Regions from separate parts of the Thiomonas sp. TH-17 genome, predicted to be linked through region 2. Evidence: predicted binding sites of a transcription regulator. Region 2 holds the regulator's gene; the other holds the start of a gene.
What was found. Region 2 encodes HrcA, which represses chaperone genes, less so after heat shock. Its sites were predicted from a motif close to TTAGCACTCNNNNNNNNNGAGTGCTAA; they were not measured.

Region 1: the regulator HrcA is predicted to act here: its motif matches at 3,363-3,389, upstream of rpoH (RNA polymerase sigma factor RpoH).

Annotation. Positions count from the first base shown of each region.
Region 1 covers NZ_JBYCKI010000002.1:6,966-13,359, forward strand. The annotation lists gene AC2VLV_RS00180 (transglutaminase TgpA family protein) at 1-1,772, shown strand, start outside; gene AC2VLV_RS00185 (hypothetical protein) at 2,109-2,324, shown strand; gene rpoH (RNA polymerase sigma factor RpoH) at 2,425-3,333, opposite strand; gene AC2VLV_RS00195 (hypothetical protein) at 3,498-3,908, shown strand; gene AC2VLV_RS00200 (TolC family protein) at 4,004-5,449, shown strand; gene AC2VLV_RS00205 (multicopper oxidase family protein) at 5,475-6,394, shown strand, end outside.
Region 2 covers NZ_JBYCKI010000005.1:6,862-13,255, reverse strand. The annotation lists gene rapZ (RNase adapter RapZ) at 1-384, opposite strand, end outside; gene recN (DNA repair protein RecN) at 381-2,057, opposite strand; gene AC2VLV_RS00415 (NAD kinase) at 2,083-2,976, opposite strand; gene hrcA (heat-inducible transcriptional repressor HrcA) at 3,093-4,112, shown strand; gene AC2VLV_RS00405 (universal stress protein) at 4,208-4,633, opposite strand; gene AC2VLV_RS00400 (porin) at 4,766-5,884, opposite strand; gene AC2VLV_RS00395 (porin) at 6,185-6,394, opposite strand, start outside.

The DNA of each region.
Region 1 (6,394 bases), on a different contig from region 2:
CGCTGCTGTGCGTGCTGCTCGGCCTCAAGACCCTGGAGATGCGCTCGCGCCGCGATGCCCATGTGCTGTTCTTCCTCGGTTTTTTCACCATCGCGGCCAACTTTCTGTTCTCGCAATCGCTGGGTACCGCCCTGGTCATGGTGCTGGCCACCTGGGGCATGCTGGCCGCGCTGGTCAACGCCAATCTGCCCGCCGGTCGGCCGCCGCTGCGGCAGTCGCTGCTCACCGCGCTCAAGATGATGGCGCTGGGCGCGCCCGCGATGGTCGTGCTGTTCATGGTGTTTCCGCGTCTGAGCGCGCCGCTGTGGGCCTTGCCGCAAAGCGGCGGGCAGGCCATCACCGGGTTGTCAGCCAGCATGTCGCCCGGGCAGATCGCCGAGTTGGCGCGAGACGATTCAGTCGCCTTTCGCGTGGTGTTCCACGGCCCGCGGCCGCCTGACCGCGAGCTTTACTGGCGCGGCCCGGTACTGAGCTTGTACGACAACGGCGTGTGGCTGCCCAACCCGCGCCAGCGCGACCGCGCCACCCTCACCCCGCCCGCCGATCTGCACCTGAGCGGCCCGCCCGTGCGCTACACCGTCACCCTGCAGCCCACGCAGCAGACCTTCGTCTTCGCGCTCGACGCGCCAGTGGCGGCGCCCAAGATCGAGGGATATAGGGTGCAGTGGTTGCCCGACCTGCAACTCGTCACCGGGCGGCCGCTCGATCATCTCTCGCGCTACACCGTCGAATCGTCACCCCAGTTCCGATACGGCCCCACGCAATTCAGCCCCGCCCTGCGCGCCGACGAAGCCCTGCCTGCGGGTTTCGATCCGCGCAGCGTGGCGCTGGGCAGGCAACTGGCCACGCAAGCCAAGGCGGCCGGACAGGGCGGCGCCTTCGTCGCGCAAGCCCTGCTGCAGATGTTTCGCGCCGAGCCCTTCCGCTACACCCTCAACCCCGGCACCTACGACCGGCGCGACGGCGTGGACCAATTTCTGTTCGACCGCCGCGCCGGTTTTTGCGAACACTACGCGCAGGCTTTTGTCGTGGTGATGCGGGCCGCCGGCATTCCCGCACGCATCGTCACCGGCTACCAGGGCGGCCGCTTCAACCCGGTGGACGACACCTGGGTGGTGCGCCAGAGCGACGCCCACGCCTGGGCCGAATACTGGCTGCCCGAACGCGGCTGGGTGCGCGCCGACCCCACCGCCGCCGTTGACCCGGCGCGCATCGACCGCAGCGGCGCCACCCTCGCCTCGCGCGAGCCCTTGCTGGGCGTCGCCGCGCTCGGCCCGCGCGATGCCGCATTCCTGCTGCAACTGCGCAACCAGTGGGACGCGCTCAACAACACGTGGAACCAGTGGGTGCTGCACTACGGCAGCCAGCGCCAGCTCGACCTGCTGAACAAGCTCGGCCTGCACCAGCCCGACATGGCCACCCTGGCCGCGCTGGCCATCGCCACCCTGCTGGTGGCCACCGCCATCGGCGGCGCGTTTCTGGCGCTGGAGCGCCGTCGGCACGATCCCTGGACGCAGACCTACACCCTGCTGCGCAGCAAGCTGGAGCAGGTCGGCATCGACAGCGAACCCTCTACCCCGCCCCGCACCCTGTCTGCCCGACTCAAGCGAGTCAGCCCCGGCGAAAACACCCTGTCACAGCAGACCTTGCAGTCGGCCCGCGCGCTTTTGCTTCAACTCGAACTCTGGCGCTACGCCCCTGCCCGCGACACCGCCCAACGCAAAACGCAATGGGCGGCGCTGCAGCGTGCCGTGCGCCGCTGGCGCGCCTGAGCCACCCACCCGACAAGTCCAACCGTCGCCTGGCGGCGACACCCGCCCCGCCCTCCTGCAAGTGGCGCAGCACTGAGCGGGCCGCTCTCCGTTGTCGGCAATCCGGGACAAAAAAGCGCCGTCAAATCAATCGCAAACGGATAAACCGTCTCAGCTGTCGCCCGCGACAGACACTCCCAACCCCCGTAAGCGCGGCACCAACGCCAGATCTGCCAAGTTTCCAGATAAATAAATGATATCTATATGATTTCATTAAAATTTTTTCAAATGGCACAGGGCTTGCAAAAGAGCAGCAGCGGGCACTTCAGTCCGCGCCATTGATTCAAGGAGTCAGATATGAACCTATCCACCCCCCTTTCTTCGAACAAGATCGCCCAGACCCTGGCCGCCGCATTGCTTGTCGCCTCGGTCGGCATGTCCAGCGCGTATGCCTCCGAATCGGCAGCCAATGCGGCCCCGTCGAAAGAGATGTGCATGGAAAAAGCCAAGGCCCAGGGCCTGACGGGCGAGAAGGAAAAAGCCTTTGTCGATCAGTGCATGCACGGCGGCTGAAATCTGCTGCGGGCTGAAGCGTCGCACCGTTCCGAGCGCTTCGGTCAACAAAAAAGCCCGTCTTTCGACGGGCTTTTTTGCGTTTCGCTTTCTAGTTCAATCAGGCGAACTCGGCCAGCGACTTGCGCATTTTCTTCATGGCCGCCACCTCGATCTGTCGGATGCGCTCGGCCGACACGCCGTATTCGGCGGCCAGTTCGTGCAGGGTCTTGCCGCCGCTGCCGTCATCATTCACCTGCAGCCAGCGCTGCTCGACAATGGCGCGGCTGCGGGCGTCGAGCAATTCCAGCGCGCTCTCCAGCCCTTCGACCTGCAACCGATCGTGGCTGCGCGCTTCGAGCACGGCCATCGGCTCCTGCGTGTTGTCGGCCAGATAGGAAATGGGCGCGTAGCTCTCTTCGCCATCCTCCACCGTGGGGTCGAGCGCGATGTCGGCACCGCCCATGCGGCTTTCCATCTCGATCACATCTTCGCGCTTGACGTTGAGCGCCTGCGCCATGTCGTCGATCTGCGCCTCGTTCATGCCGGCGTTGGCCGTTTTCATCGAGCGCAGATTGAAAAACAGCTTGCGCTGCGCCTTGGTCGTGGCCACCTTCACCAGCCGCCAGTTGCGCAGAATGTATTCGTGAATCTCGGCCTTGATCCAGTGCAGGGCGTAGCTCACAAGCCGCACGCCGTGCGCCGGGTCGAAACGCTTGACCGCCTTCATCAGGCCGATATTGCCCTCTTGAATGAGGTCGGCATGCGGCAGGCCGTAGCCCAGATATTGACGCGCCGTGGACACCACCAGCCGCAGGTGCGACAGCACCAGCTTGCCCGCCGCGTCCTTGTCTCCCTGCTCGCGCCAGGTGCGCGCCAGCCGCGCCTCTTCCTCCGCGCTGAGCATGGGCAGGCGGTTGACGGCGCTGATGTAGGCGTCCAGGTTGCCCAGACTGGGCAAGGCGAGCGGAAACGCGCCATCGACCTGGGCCGGGCGCAGAACAATTGCGGCTGACTGAGTGTGGGTCATGGATGGAATCCTCCTGTTTGTGTCTGATATTAGCACTCACAGTAAGAGAGTGCTAAAAACCAATAGTTCCCTGCCGGGCCGGGGCGGAAACCCATTTTCCGCATGCCCTGTGGGGGTTTGATGACGGCAGTGTGCGCGCGAATTCTTAGGTTAAACTTTGTTGCATGTCTCGCTTGCTGCGCCCCATTCTGGTCTTGCTGCTCGTCTTGCTGCCTCTGCGCGGCTGGGCGCAGGTCAGCATGAATCTGGGCGACGGGGTGCAAACCCCGGCCCAGACCACGGCGCAGGCGCATGACATGACCTCAATGATGGCCTCAATGGCGGGTCTGCACTCTGTGGCGACAGCGCAAGACCCGTCGGAAGCGATGCCGGGCTGCCACGTCAACGCCACCGCCCGAGCCGATTGCGGCTCTCACGATCATCAGCATTGCGTGATCTGCCATCTGGCCGTGGCTCAGCCCCCGGCCTTTACCCTGCTGCTGGCCGACGCCGCGCAGCACTCGCGCCCCTCCACCGCCAACACCGCGTGGCACAGCGCCGATCTGCGCGCCCTGCAGCGCCCACCCAGAGCCTGACCCCCGTTTGATTCCCGGTTGCAGCGCGGGTCGCAAGACTTGTGCTGCGCATCGTGTCGCCGCGCGCTGTCGCGGCTCGAATGAGGTGTCTTTTCATGTGGAAACAACCCAGACCGCAGGCACGCCTGCGGACGCTGCGGCTCGCCCCCCTGGCCGCAGCAGCGCTGCTGGCGGCCTGCGCGCCCTTGCAAACCCGGCAGTCGCTACAGGCCGTCAACGTCATTACCCAGCCCCATACCGGCACGCCGCTGCACTTGCTGCGCGACCCCGCGCAGCAGCAAGATGCGCAGGCGCAGATCGACGCGCTACTGTCCAAACCCTTGTCTGCCGACGACGCGGTGCGCATCGCCCTGCTCGGCAGCCCGGCGTTGCAGGCGCTGATCGCGCAGGCGCAGGCCGACTCGGCCGACTCCACGCAAAGCGCCCGGCTGGCCAACCCGGTTTTCGGTTTCGAGCGCCTGCTCATCGGTGGCGGCGGGGTGGAGATCACCCGCAGCCTGAGCTTCGGCCTGCTCGATCTGCTCACCTTGCCCACGCGCTCGCGCCTGAACGACGCGCAGCAGACGCAGCTTCGGCTCAGCCTCGCCCGCGCGGTGCTGCGCACGGCGGCGCAGGCGCGGCTGAGTTGGGTTCGCGCCGTAGCGGCGCAGCAAACTGCCGCCTACGACCGCGATGTGTTGGAAGCGGCCAAGGCCACCGCCATTCTGGCCGGGCGCATGCGGCAAGCGGGCAACTTCACCAAGCTCGACGCGGCGCAGCAAGGGCTGTTCGCCGCCGACAGCCAGCTTCGCCTGAGCCGCGCCGAACTGGCCGCCACGCAAAGCCGCGAAGCGCTGGTGCAGGCGCTGGGGTTGTCGGCAGAGCAAGCCGCCCGCCTCGTTCTGCCGACGCAACTGCCGGAGGTGTCGAAGCAGCCGCCCGCAGCCGCACCGATGGCGCTGCAAACTGCGCTCGATAACCGTCTCGACGTGCAGCTCGCCCGCGCCGACTACACGGCCACAGCACAAGCTGCGGGGCTGGCGCGTCACACCAGCCTGATCGAGCATGTCGAACTCGGCGGCCTGCGCAAGATCTATAGCGACGCGCCGCCGCAAAACGGCTTCGACCTCAGCCTGCCGCTGCCGCTGTTCGATCTGGGCGACGCCCGCCGCAGCGCCGCCGCCGACCGCGTGCTCGCGGCGCGCAACCGCGCCATCGCCACCGCGCGCCGCGCCGCCTCGCAACTGCGCGAGGCCGACGCCCTGCGTGGCAACGCCTGGCAGCAGCAGAGCCTCGGCCGCGAACAAATCGTGCCCCTGGCGCAGACCGTGCTCGATGAGAGCCAGCTTCGCTACAACGGCATGCTCATCGGCGTCTTCCAGCTCGTCGCCGCTGCGCAGACGCAGGTGCAGGCGGTGCGCGAGGCCATCTCCGCGCAGCGCAATTACTGGCTGGCCGACGCCGCCTGGCAGGCCGCCCAGCTCGGCGTGGACGCAGGCCCGAGCGCCCTGCCCGACGCCGCTTCTGCCAACGCCGCCACCCCCGCCGCCCCGGGGCACTGAAGCCCCAGATCAAAGGATGCTCTCCATGAATACCCGACGCCATTTTCTCGGCGCTGCCGCGGCCCTCGTCGCCGCAGGCGCCGCCAGCCGCAACGCACTGGCCGCCGCTCCCGAACCCCATCAATACAGCAGCGCCGAGACCGCCGCCCCGCTGCACCCCCAGACCGGCCGACCCTACAACCCGGTCGTCACCCTCAACGGCTGGAGCCTGCCCTTCCGCATGAAAGACGGCGTGAAGGAATTCCATCTCGTCGCCGAACCCGTGGTGCGCGAAATTTCGCCCGGCATGACGGCCAAGCTCTGGGGCTACAACGGATCGAGTCCCGGCCCGACCATCGAAGCGGTGGAAGGCGACCGCGTGCGCCTGTTCGTCACCAACAAACTGCCCGAGCACACCACGGTGCACTGGCACGGCCTCATCCTCCCCAACGGCATGGACGGCGTGGGCGGGCTGACGCAACCGCAGATCGCGCCCGGCCAGACCTTCGTCTATGAATTCGAGCTGCGCAAGGGCGGCACCTTCATGTACCACCCGCACGCCGACGAGATGGTGCAAATGGCGATGGGCGCGATGGGCCTGTTCATCGTTCACCCCAAAAACCCGCGGCAGATGGCGGTGGCGCGCGACTACGCCTTTCTCATCAACGCCTACGACATCGACCCCGGATCGAGCGTGCCCAAGGTCAACACCATGCTCGACTTCAACCTCTGGACCTGGAACAGCCGCGCCTTCCCCGGCATCGCCCCGCTGGTGGCGCGCACCGGCGAGCGCGTGCGCATCCGCATGGGCAACCTCACCATGACCAACCACCCCATCCACCTGCACGGCCATGTGTTCGAGGTGGCGGGCACCGATGGCGGCTGGGTACCCAAGAGCGCGCGCTGGCCCGAAGTGACGGTGGACATTGCCGTGGGGCAGATGCGCGCCATCGAGTTCATCGCCGA
Region 2 (6,394 bases):
GGTGACGCGGCTGGTGAGCGGATGACGGCGGCGGGTTTCTGAAAACCGCTGCACCAGCGTGTCGGTGGCGCAGTCGAGGTAGATGGCGTGCACCTCGCAGCAATCGCGCAGGTTTTCGAGCAAACCCGGCACGTCGGCCAGCGACTCGGCACTGCGCGCGTCCACCGCGACGGCCACGCGCTTTTGCCCCGAAGCGCGGGTCTGCTCGACCAGCGGGGTGATGAGTTGCGGCGGCAGGTTGTCCACGCAGTAATAGCCGGAGTCTTCCAGCGCGGTCAGCGCCACCGATTTGCCCGAGCCGGACAGCCCGGAAATCAGCACGAGCTGGTGGGTCGAGCGCGCGTCGGCAGGCGTTGGGACAGCAGCGATTTCAGACGGGCTCATCGGGTTTCCAGGGACGGGGTTTCGCAAGCCGAGAGCAGCTCGCTGGCATGTTCCAGCGCGGCGCTCGATTGCGCGTTGCCGCCCAGCATACGGGCGATCTCGCTACGGCGTTGTGACAGGTCGAGCGCGTCGAGCAGGCTGGCGGTCTGCCCGTCCGTGCTGTGCTTGCACACTGCGAAATGCTGCTGCGCGCAAGCGGCCACCTGCGCCAGATGGGTCACGGCCAGCACCTGGCGGTCGCCCCCCAGGCGGCGCAGCAGCCGTCCCACGGTTTGCGCCACGGCGCCGCCGATGCCTGCATCGACCTCGTCGAAAATCAGGGTGTCGGTGTCTTGCAGGGCGCTGGTGGTCACGGCGACGGCCAGGGCGATGCGCGACAGCTCGCCGCCGCTGGCCACCTTGCCCAGCGCCCGCAGCTCCGCGCCGGGATGCGCCGCCACCTGCAGTTCCACCGCCTCGGCCCCGCGCGCGCCCACGACATCGAGCGGGGTGAGCGCCACGTCGAAGCGCCCGCCGGGCATGCCCAGTTCCTGCATGGCCGCCTGCACCGCCTTGGCCAGTTGCTGCGCGGCCTTGCGGCGTTTGGCGCTGAGCTTGGCCGCCGCCTTCTGCAGCGCGGCCTGCGCGGCCTGTTCGGCGCTTTCCAGCGCGGGCAGGTCGATACTGCGGTCGAGCTGCTGGAGTTTGTCGCGCAGGGCGTGATGGGTTTGCGGCAGGTCGGCCGCCGCCACGCGATGCTTGCGCGCGAGGTTCATCCAGCCCGAGAGCCGGGCGTCGAGTTCGGCCAGGCGCTGCGGGTCGGCCTCGGTGCGCTCGGCCAGGCGGCGCAGCTCGTGGCTGAGATCGCTCAGGCTGGTTTGCGCCGCGTCGATCTGCTGCACCAGCGGCTGCAGCCCGGCATCGACCTGCGCCGCCCGCTCCAGCGCCTGCTGCGCCTGCGCCAGCAAAGACAACGCACTCACATCCTCGCCGTCAAGCGCACCCTGCGCCAGAGCGAAGTCTTCAAGCAGACTGCTGACATGCGCCAGTCGTTTGTGTTCGCCCTCCAGCGCGACCCACTCGCCCTCGGCGGGACGCAGGCGGTCGAGTTCTTCGCACTGCCACTGCAGGCGCTCGCGTTCTTCGGCCAGCGCGCCAACGTCGCCCCTGGCCTGCTGCAAGGCCGCATCGGCATCGCGCCACTGGGCCCAGGCGAGCGCGACGGCCCGGGCTTCGTCTTGCGCCCCGGCGTAGCCGTCGAGCAGGTGGGTGACGACTTCGCGCCGCACCAACCCCTGATAGGCGTGCTGACCATGAATGTCCACCAGCCACTCCCCCGCGGCCTTGAGTTGCGCGGCGGTGGCCGGGCTGCCGTTGAGAAAGCCGCGCGACTTGCCCTGCGCGTCGATCACACGGCGCAGCAGCAGCGTGTCGGCCTCGGCGGCGAATCCCTGCTCGTCCAGCCAGGCGGCCAGCGGCGGGCTCAGGCTGAACTCGGCGCTGATCTCTGCGCGCTGCGCCCCCGCGCGCACCACACTGCTGTCGGCGCGCTCGCCCAGAGCGAGCTTGAGCGCGTCGATCAGGATGGATTTGCCCGCGCCGGTTTCTCCGGTGAGCACGGTGAAGCCCCCCGCCAGATCGATATCGAGCTCGGGAACGATGACAAAGTCGCGCAAATGCAGATGCAGCAGCATGGCTCAGGGGAAAAGACGCAAATATTCAGGATTCATCGGGCACTTCATGCCAATGAAGTTTTCGGCGCAGGGTGGAGAAATAGCTCCAACCCGGCGGGTGGAGAAACACGCAGCGATGCGGCGCCTGCCCGATTCGGATGCGGTCGCCGCCGATCAGCTCGGCATAGCTCTGCATGTCGAAGTTCACGCTCACATCGCGCGGCGTGACCACCTCGATCACGATCTCGGCGCCGCCCGGCAGCACGATGGGTCGGTTCGACAGGGTATGCGGCGCAATCGGCACCAGCACCACACCGTCCACACTGGGGTACAGAATGGGCCCGTAGGCCGACAAGGCATAGGCCGTGGAGCCCGTCGGCGTGGCGACGATCAGGCCGTCCGCGCGCTGCACATACATGAAGCGCCCGTCCACCTCCACCTTCAGTTCCACCAGCCCCGACGCGCCGTTGCGGTTGACCACCACATCATTCACCGCGATGGCGTTGAAAATGGTCTGCCCCGCACGCTCCACCGCCCCGCTGAGCATGGCGCGCTCCTCGCGCTCGAAGTCGCCGGCCATCAGACCGTCGATCGCAGGCTCCCACTCGCTGTCGGCGATATCGGTCATGAAGCCCAGCCGTCCGGCGTTGATGCCCACCAACGGCACATTCAGCGGAGCCAGCCTGCGCGCCGCGCCCAGCATGGTGCCGTCGCCGCCCAGCACCACCGCCACCCAACCGCCCTGCGCGGTGCGCTCGGCCAGCTCGCTGCTGCGCAGCACCGGGTAAGGCAACTCGGTGTGCTGCGCGGTAAGCTCGCCCACCCAGACCTCCACCCCGGCCCGGCTCAGCCGCGCGGCAATCTCGCCAAGTTTGCGCTGCGCCTGCGGCGCCTGATACTTGCCGATCAGCAAGACCTGCTGGAACACGGTACGGGGCATGGGATTCAAAGGTGAGGCACGGCGGAGAACACCGCTATGGCGGCAAATTACAGCACAGGCGCAAGTCCAGCGTAGCGCGTTGCGCCCGCGCGCCGTCTGCGCCCTAAAATTTGCGCATGGACGAACGCGCCCGACTGCTTCTCAAGACCCTGATCGAACACTACATCGCCGACGGTCAGCCGGTGGGTTCGCGCACGCTGTCGCGCGCTTCGGGGCTGGAGTTGTCCGCGGCCACCATCCGCAACGTCATGGCCGATCTCGAAGACATGGGCCTGATCGCCAGCCCGCACACCTCGGCCGGGCGCATTCCCACCCCGCGCGGCTACCGGGTGTTTGTCGACGCCATGCTCACCGCCCAGCCGCAGATGCCAACCGACCTGCTGCCGCAGACGCTGCAACAGCACATCGACACCGCCCCGCCGCAGCAGGTGATGATGCGGGCGGCGCAGCTCATGTCCAGCCTGTCGCAATTCGTCGGCGTGGTGCTGGCGCCGCAGCGCAGCGCCGCGTTTCGCCACATCGAATTTCTGCAGTTGAGCGAACACCGCATTCTGCTCATCATCGTCAGCCCCGAGGGCGATGTGCAAAACCGCATGCTGCACTGGCCGCACGCCCTCAGCCAGAACGAGCTCAACACCGCAACCAACTACCTCAACGCCCATTTTTCCGGCCTGAGTTTTGAGCAGGTCGCGCAAAAGCTCGGCAGCGAGGTGGAACACCTGCGTAGCGAACTCGTCGCCCTCATGCAGGCCGGCGTGCAGGCCGGCAGTCAGGCGCTGCAGCAACCGCAAGATCAGGTCGTCATCTCCGGACAACAACAATTGCTCGGCATCGGCGACTTTGCGGGCAATCTAGGCAAGCTGCGCCAGCTCTTCGATCTGTTCGAACAAAAAGCCCAGTTACTCAAGCTGATGGACGCCTCCGCCCGCGCCGATGGCGTGCGCATCTACATCGGCGGCGAGAGCGAGGCCGTGCCATTCGAAGAACTCTCCGTCATCACCGCGCCCTACGCGGCAGACGGCAAAGTGGTCGGCACCCTGGGCGTCATCGGCCCCACCCGCATGGCCTACGACCGCATGATCCAGATCGTGGACATCACCTCCAAGCTGGTGGGCAATGCGTTGAGCCAGCGGTGATTCGCCGCCCAAAAAGAAGAAACACGGAAAACCCCTCTCCCGCTTGCGGGGGAGGTTGGGAGGGGGCTAGTTGTCAAGCGAAGCCCGAAGCGAAATCATCGCACCAGCAGCACCGGCACCGTGGTGGACGCCACCACCTTGCTCGCCACCGACCCCATGACGAAGCCCTTGAGCGCCGAATGGCCGTGCGTGCCCATGATGAGCAGGTCGGGTTGCAGGCGCGCCACCTCGGCGGCGATCTGTTCGGCCGGGTCGCCCACCACATGGCGAGACTCAAACGCCAGCCCGGCCTGCTTCAGCGCGCCTTCTGCGGGTGCCAGCGCCTGTGCGCTGACGTCGCGGTAATACTCATCCAGCGTCGCCTTGCTCAGTTGCGCACGCGCCAGCGGCGTGCCGATAGGCAGCGCCACAGTCAGCAGAGTGATTCTCGGCGGCTCTTTGTACTGTCGCGCCTGCTGCACCAGAACTAGCGCAGCCCGCGCGGTGTAAGTCGATCCGTCAACCGGTAGAACGATGTGCATTGGACAACCCTCCCTTTACGGGCATTATGCCTGCCGCAACACGGTCACTCTGTACCCATTGACGATAAATTCAGACGAAAAAAAGCCGCCCGAAGGCGGCTTTCAAAGCAGTTGCTAAACAGCTTGCGCTGATCAGAACTTGTGACGGATGCCCAGGGCGAAGCCGTTGGAGCCCGTGTTGGCAACACCAGCGTTGGTGCTCGCATTGCTGTTCGCAACGATGGCAGCGCCATTGCTGTTGCTGATGTGCGAATACGAGGTGTACAGGTTGGTGCGCTTGGACAGGGAGTAGGTGTAGCCGATTGCTGCTTGCTTGGCTTGCGGAGCAGAAGCGGGCGAGCCCATATCGTTCTTGTACACGCTGTAGGAAGCCAGAATGGCGCCCGGGCCAACAGGCACGGTGGCACCCAGCATCCACTGTTTCTGGCTGCCAGAGATGCCATCAGCCTTAAGGTTGGAGTACAGACCAACAACCTTGGCGATGCCGAAGTCATAGCCGCCGAAGATGTCGTACATCTTGGCCTTGGCACCTTGTGACAGACCGAAGTTTTGCATATTGCTGATTTGCGAATAATCCACACCAGCAGTGATCGGGCCGTTGTTGTAGTTGCCGCTCAGCCAGTAAGCGCGGCTGGTGCTGCCAGCCGTGTTGATCGGATCGTTGGCAGCGCCCACGTTGAACGTGTAAGCCAGAGTGGCGTGGAAGCCCGAGAAATTAGGCGTCACATAGGCCAGGGTTTGATTGGCACGGTTCAGATTGGCCACACCGTTTTGGGTCAGCAGCGAAGTGTTGCCAATGCTGCCGGTCAGGCCAAAGCTAAACGGGTCGATAGCGACCTGGTTTTGATACGCCGGGTTGTAAAGACGGCCACCCACGACGGTACCGAAGTTGCCGGTCAGGCCGACATAAGACTGGCGCTGCATGAAGCCGCCACCCGAGCAGTAGCCGCTGGAGTTGCCGCCAGTGACGTTGGTGCCCGCTGCGCAGAAGCCGGTTTCAGCATTGAAAATGGCGCTCAGGCCGCCGCCCAGGTCTTCCTTGCCCTTCAGGCCAATACGGGAAGGCGACTGGATGCCTGACTGCAGGCCGGTGAAGCTGGCGGAATCCGTCGCACCAGCGTTGGAAGGCTTGACGCCGGTGTAATGGGCAACGCCCATGTCAACAATGCCGTACAACTGAACGCTGTCAGCAGCGAATGCCGAACTGCTGAAAGCACCGATAACGGCGAGGGCGAGTAGTGATTTTTTCATTGAGCATCTCCAGGTTGTAAAGGGCCAGCTTGAGACAAGCCGGTAAAGAGACGGGCGACAGAGTTTTGCTCTGCTGTGCCCAGCTCGTCGCAGACCTAAAGCATTCCGCTTCCGAGACCTCAACAATTTAGCAGTGCATCAGCGGTGATGCATATGGCAAGAGCAATTACCTCAAGGTTTTGTTGCCAACCAACAACAAAAACAGCCCGCGAGCGGGCTGTAAGTTCTGGCAGTCCGCCTGCACTCCGGCAGGCGGACTGGGTATTCAGGCAATTAGCAAGTCTGATCGACCAACCTTGATCAGAACGAATGCAGGATGCCCACAGCGAAACCACTGGAACCCTGGCCAACGACGCCAGAGTTGCCATTGGTTGCGGTGTTGACAGCAAGCGCCGTACCCGCACGGTTGGCCGCAGCCGCATCGTTGTTGATGTGCGCGTACGAGGTGTACAGCATGGTGCGCTTGGACAGGTTGTAGCTGTAGCCGATGGCGTACTGCTTGGCGGTTGA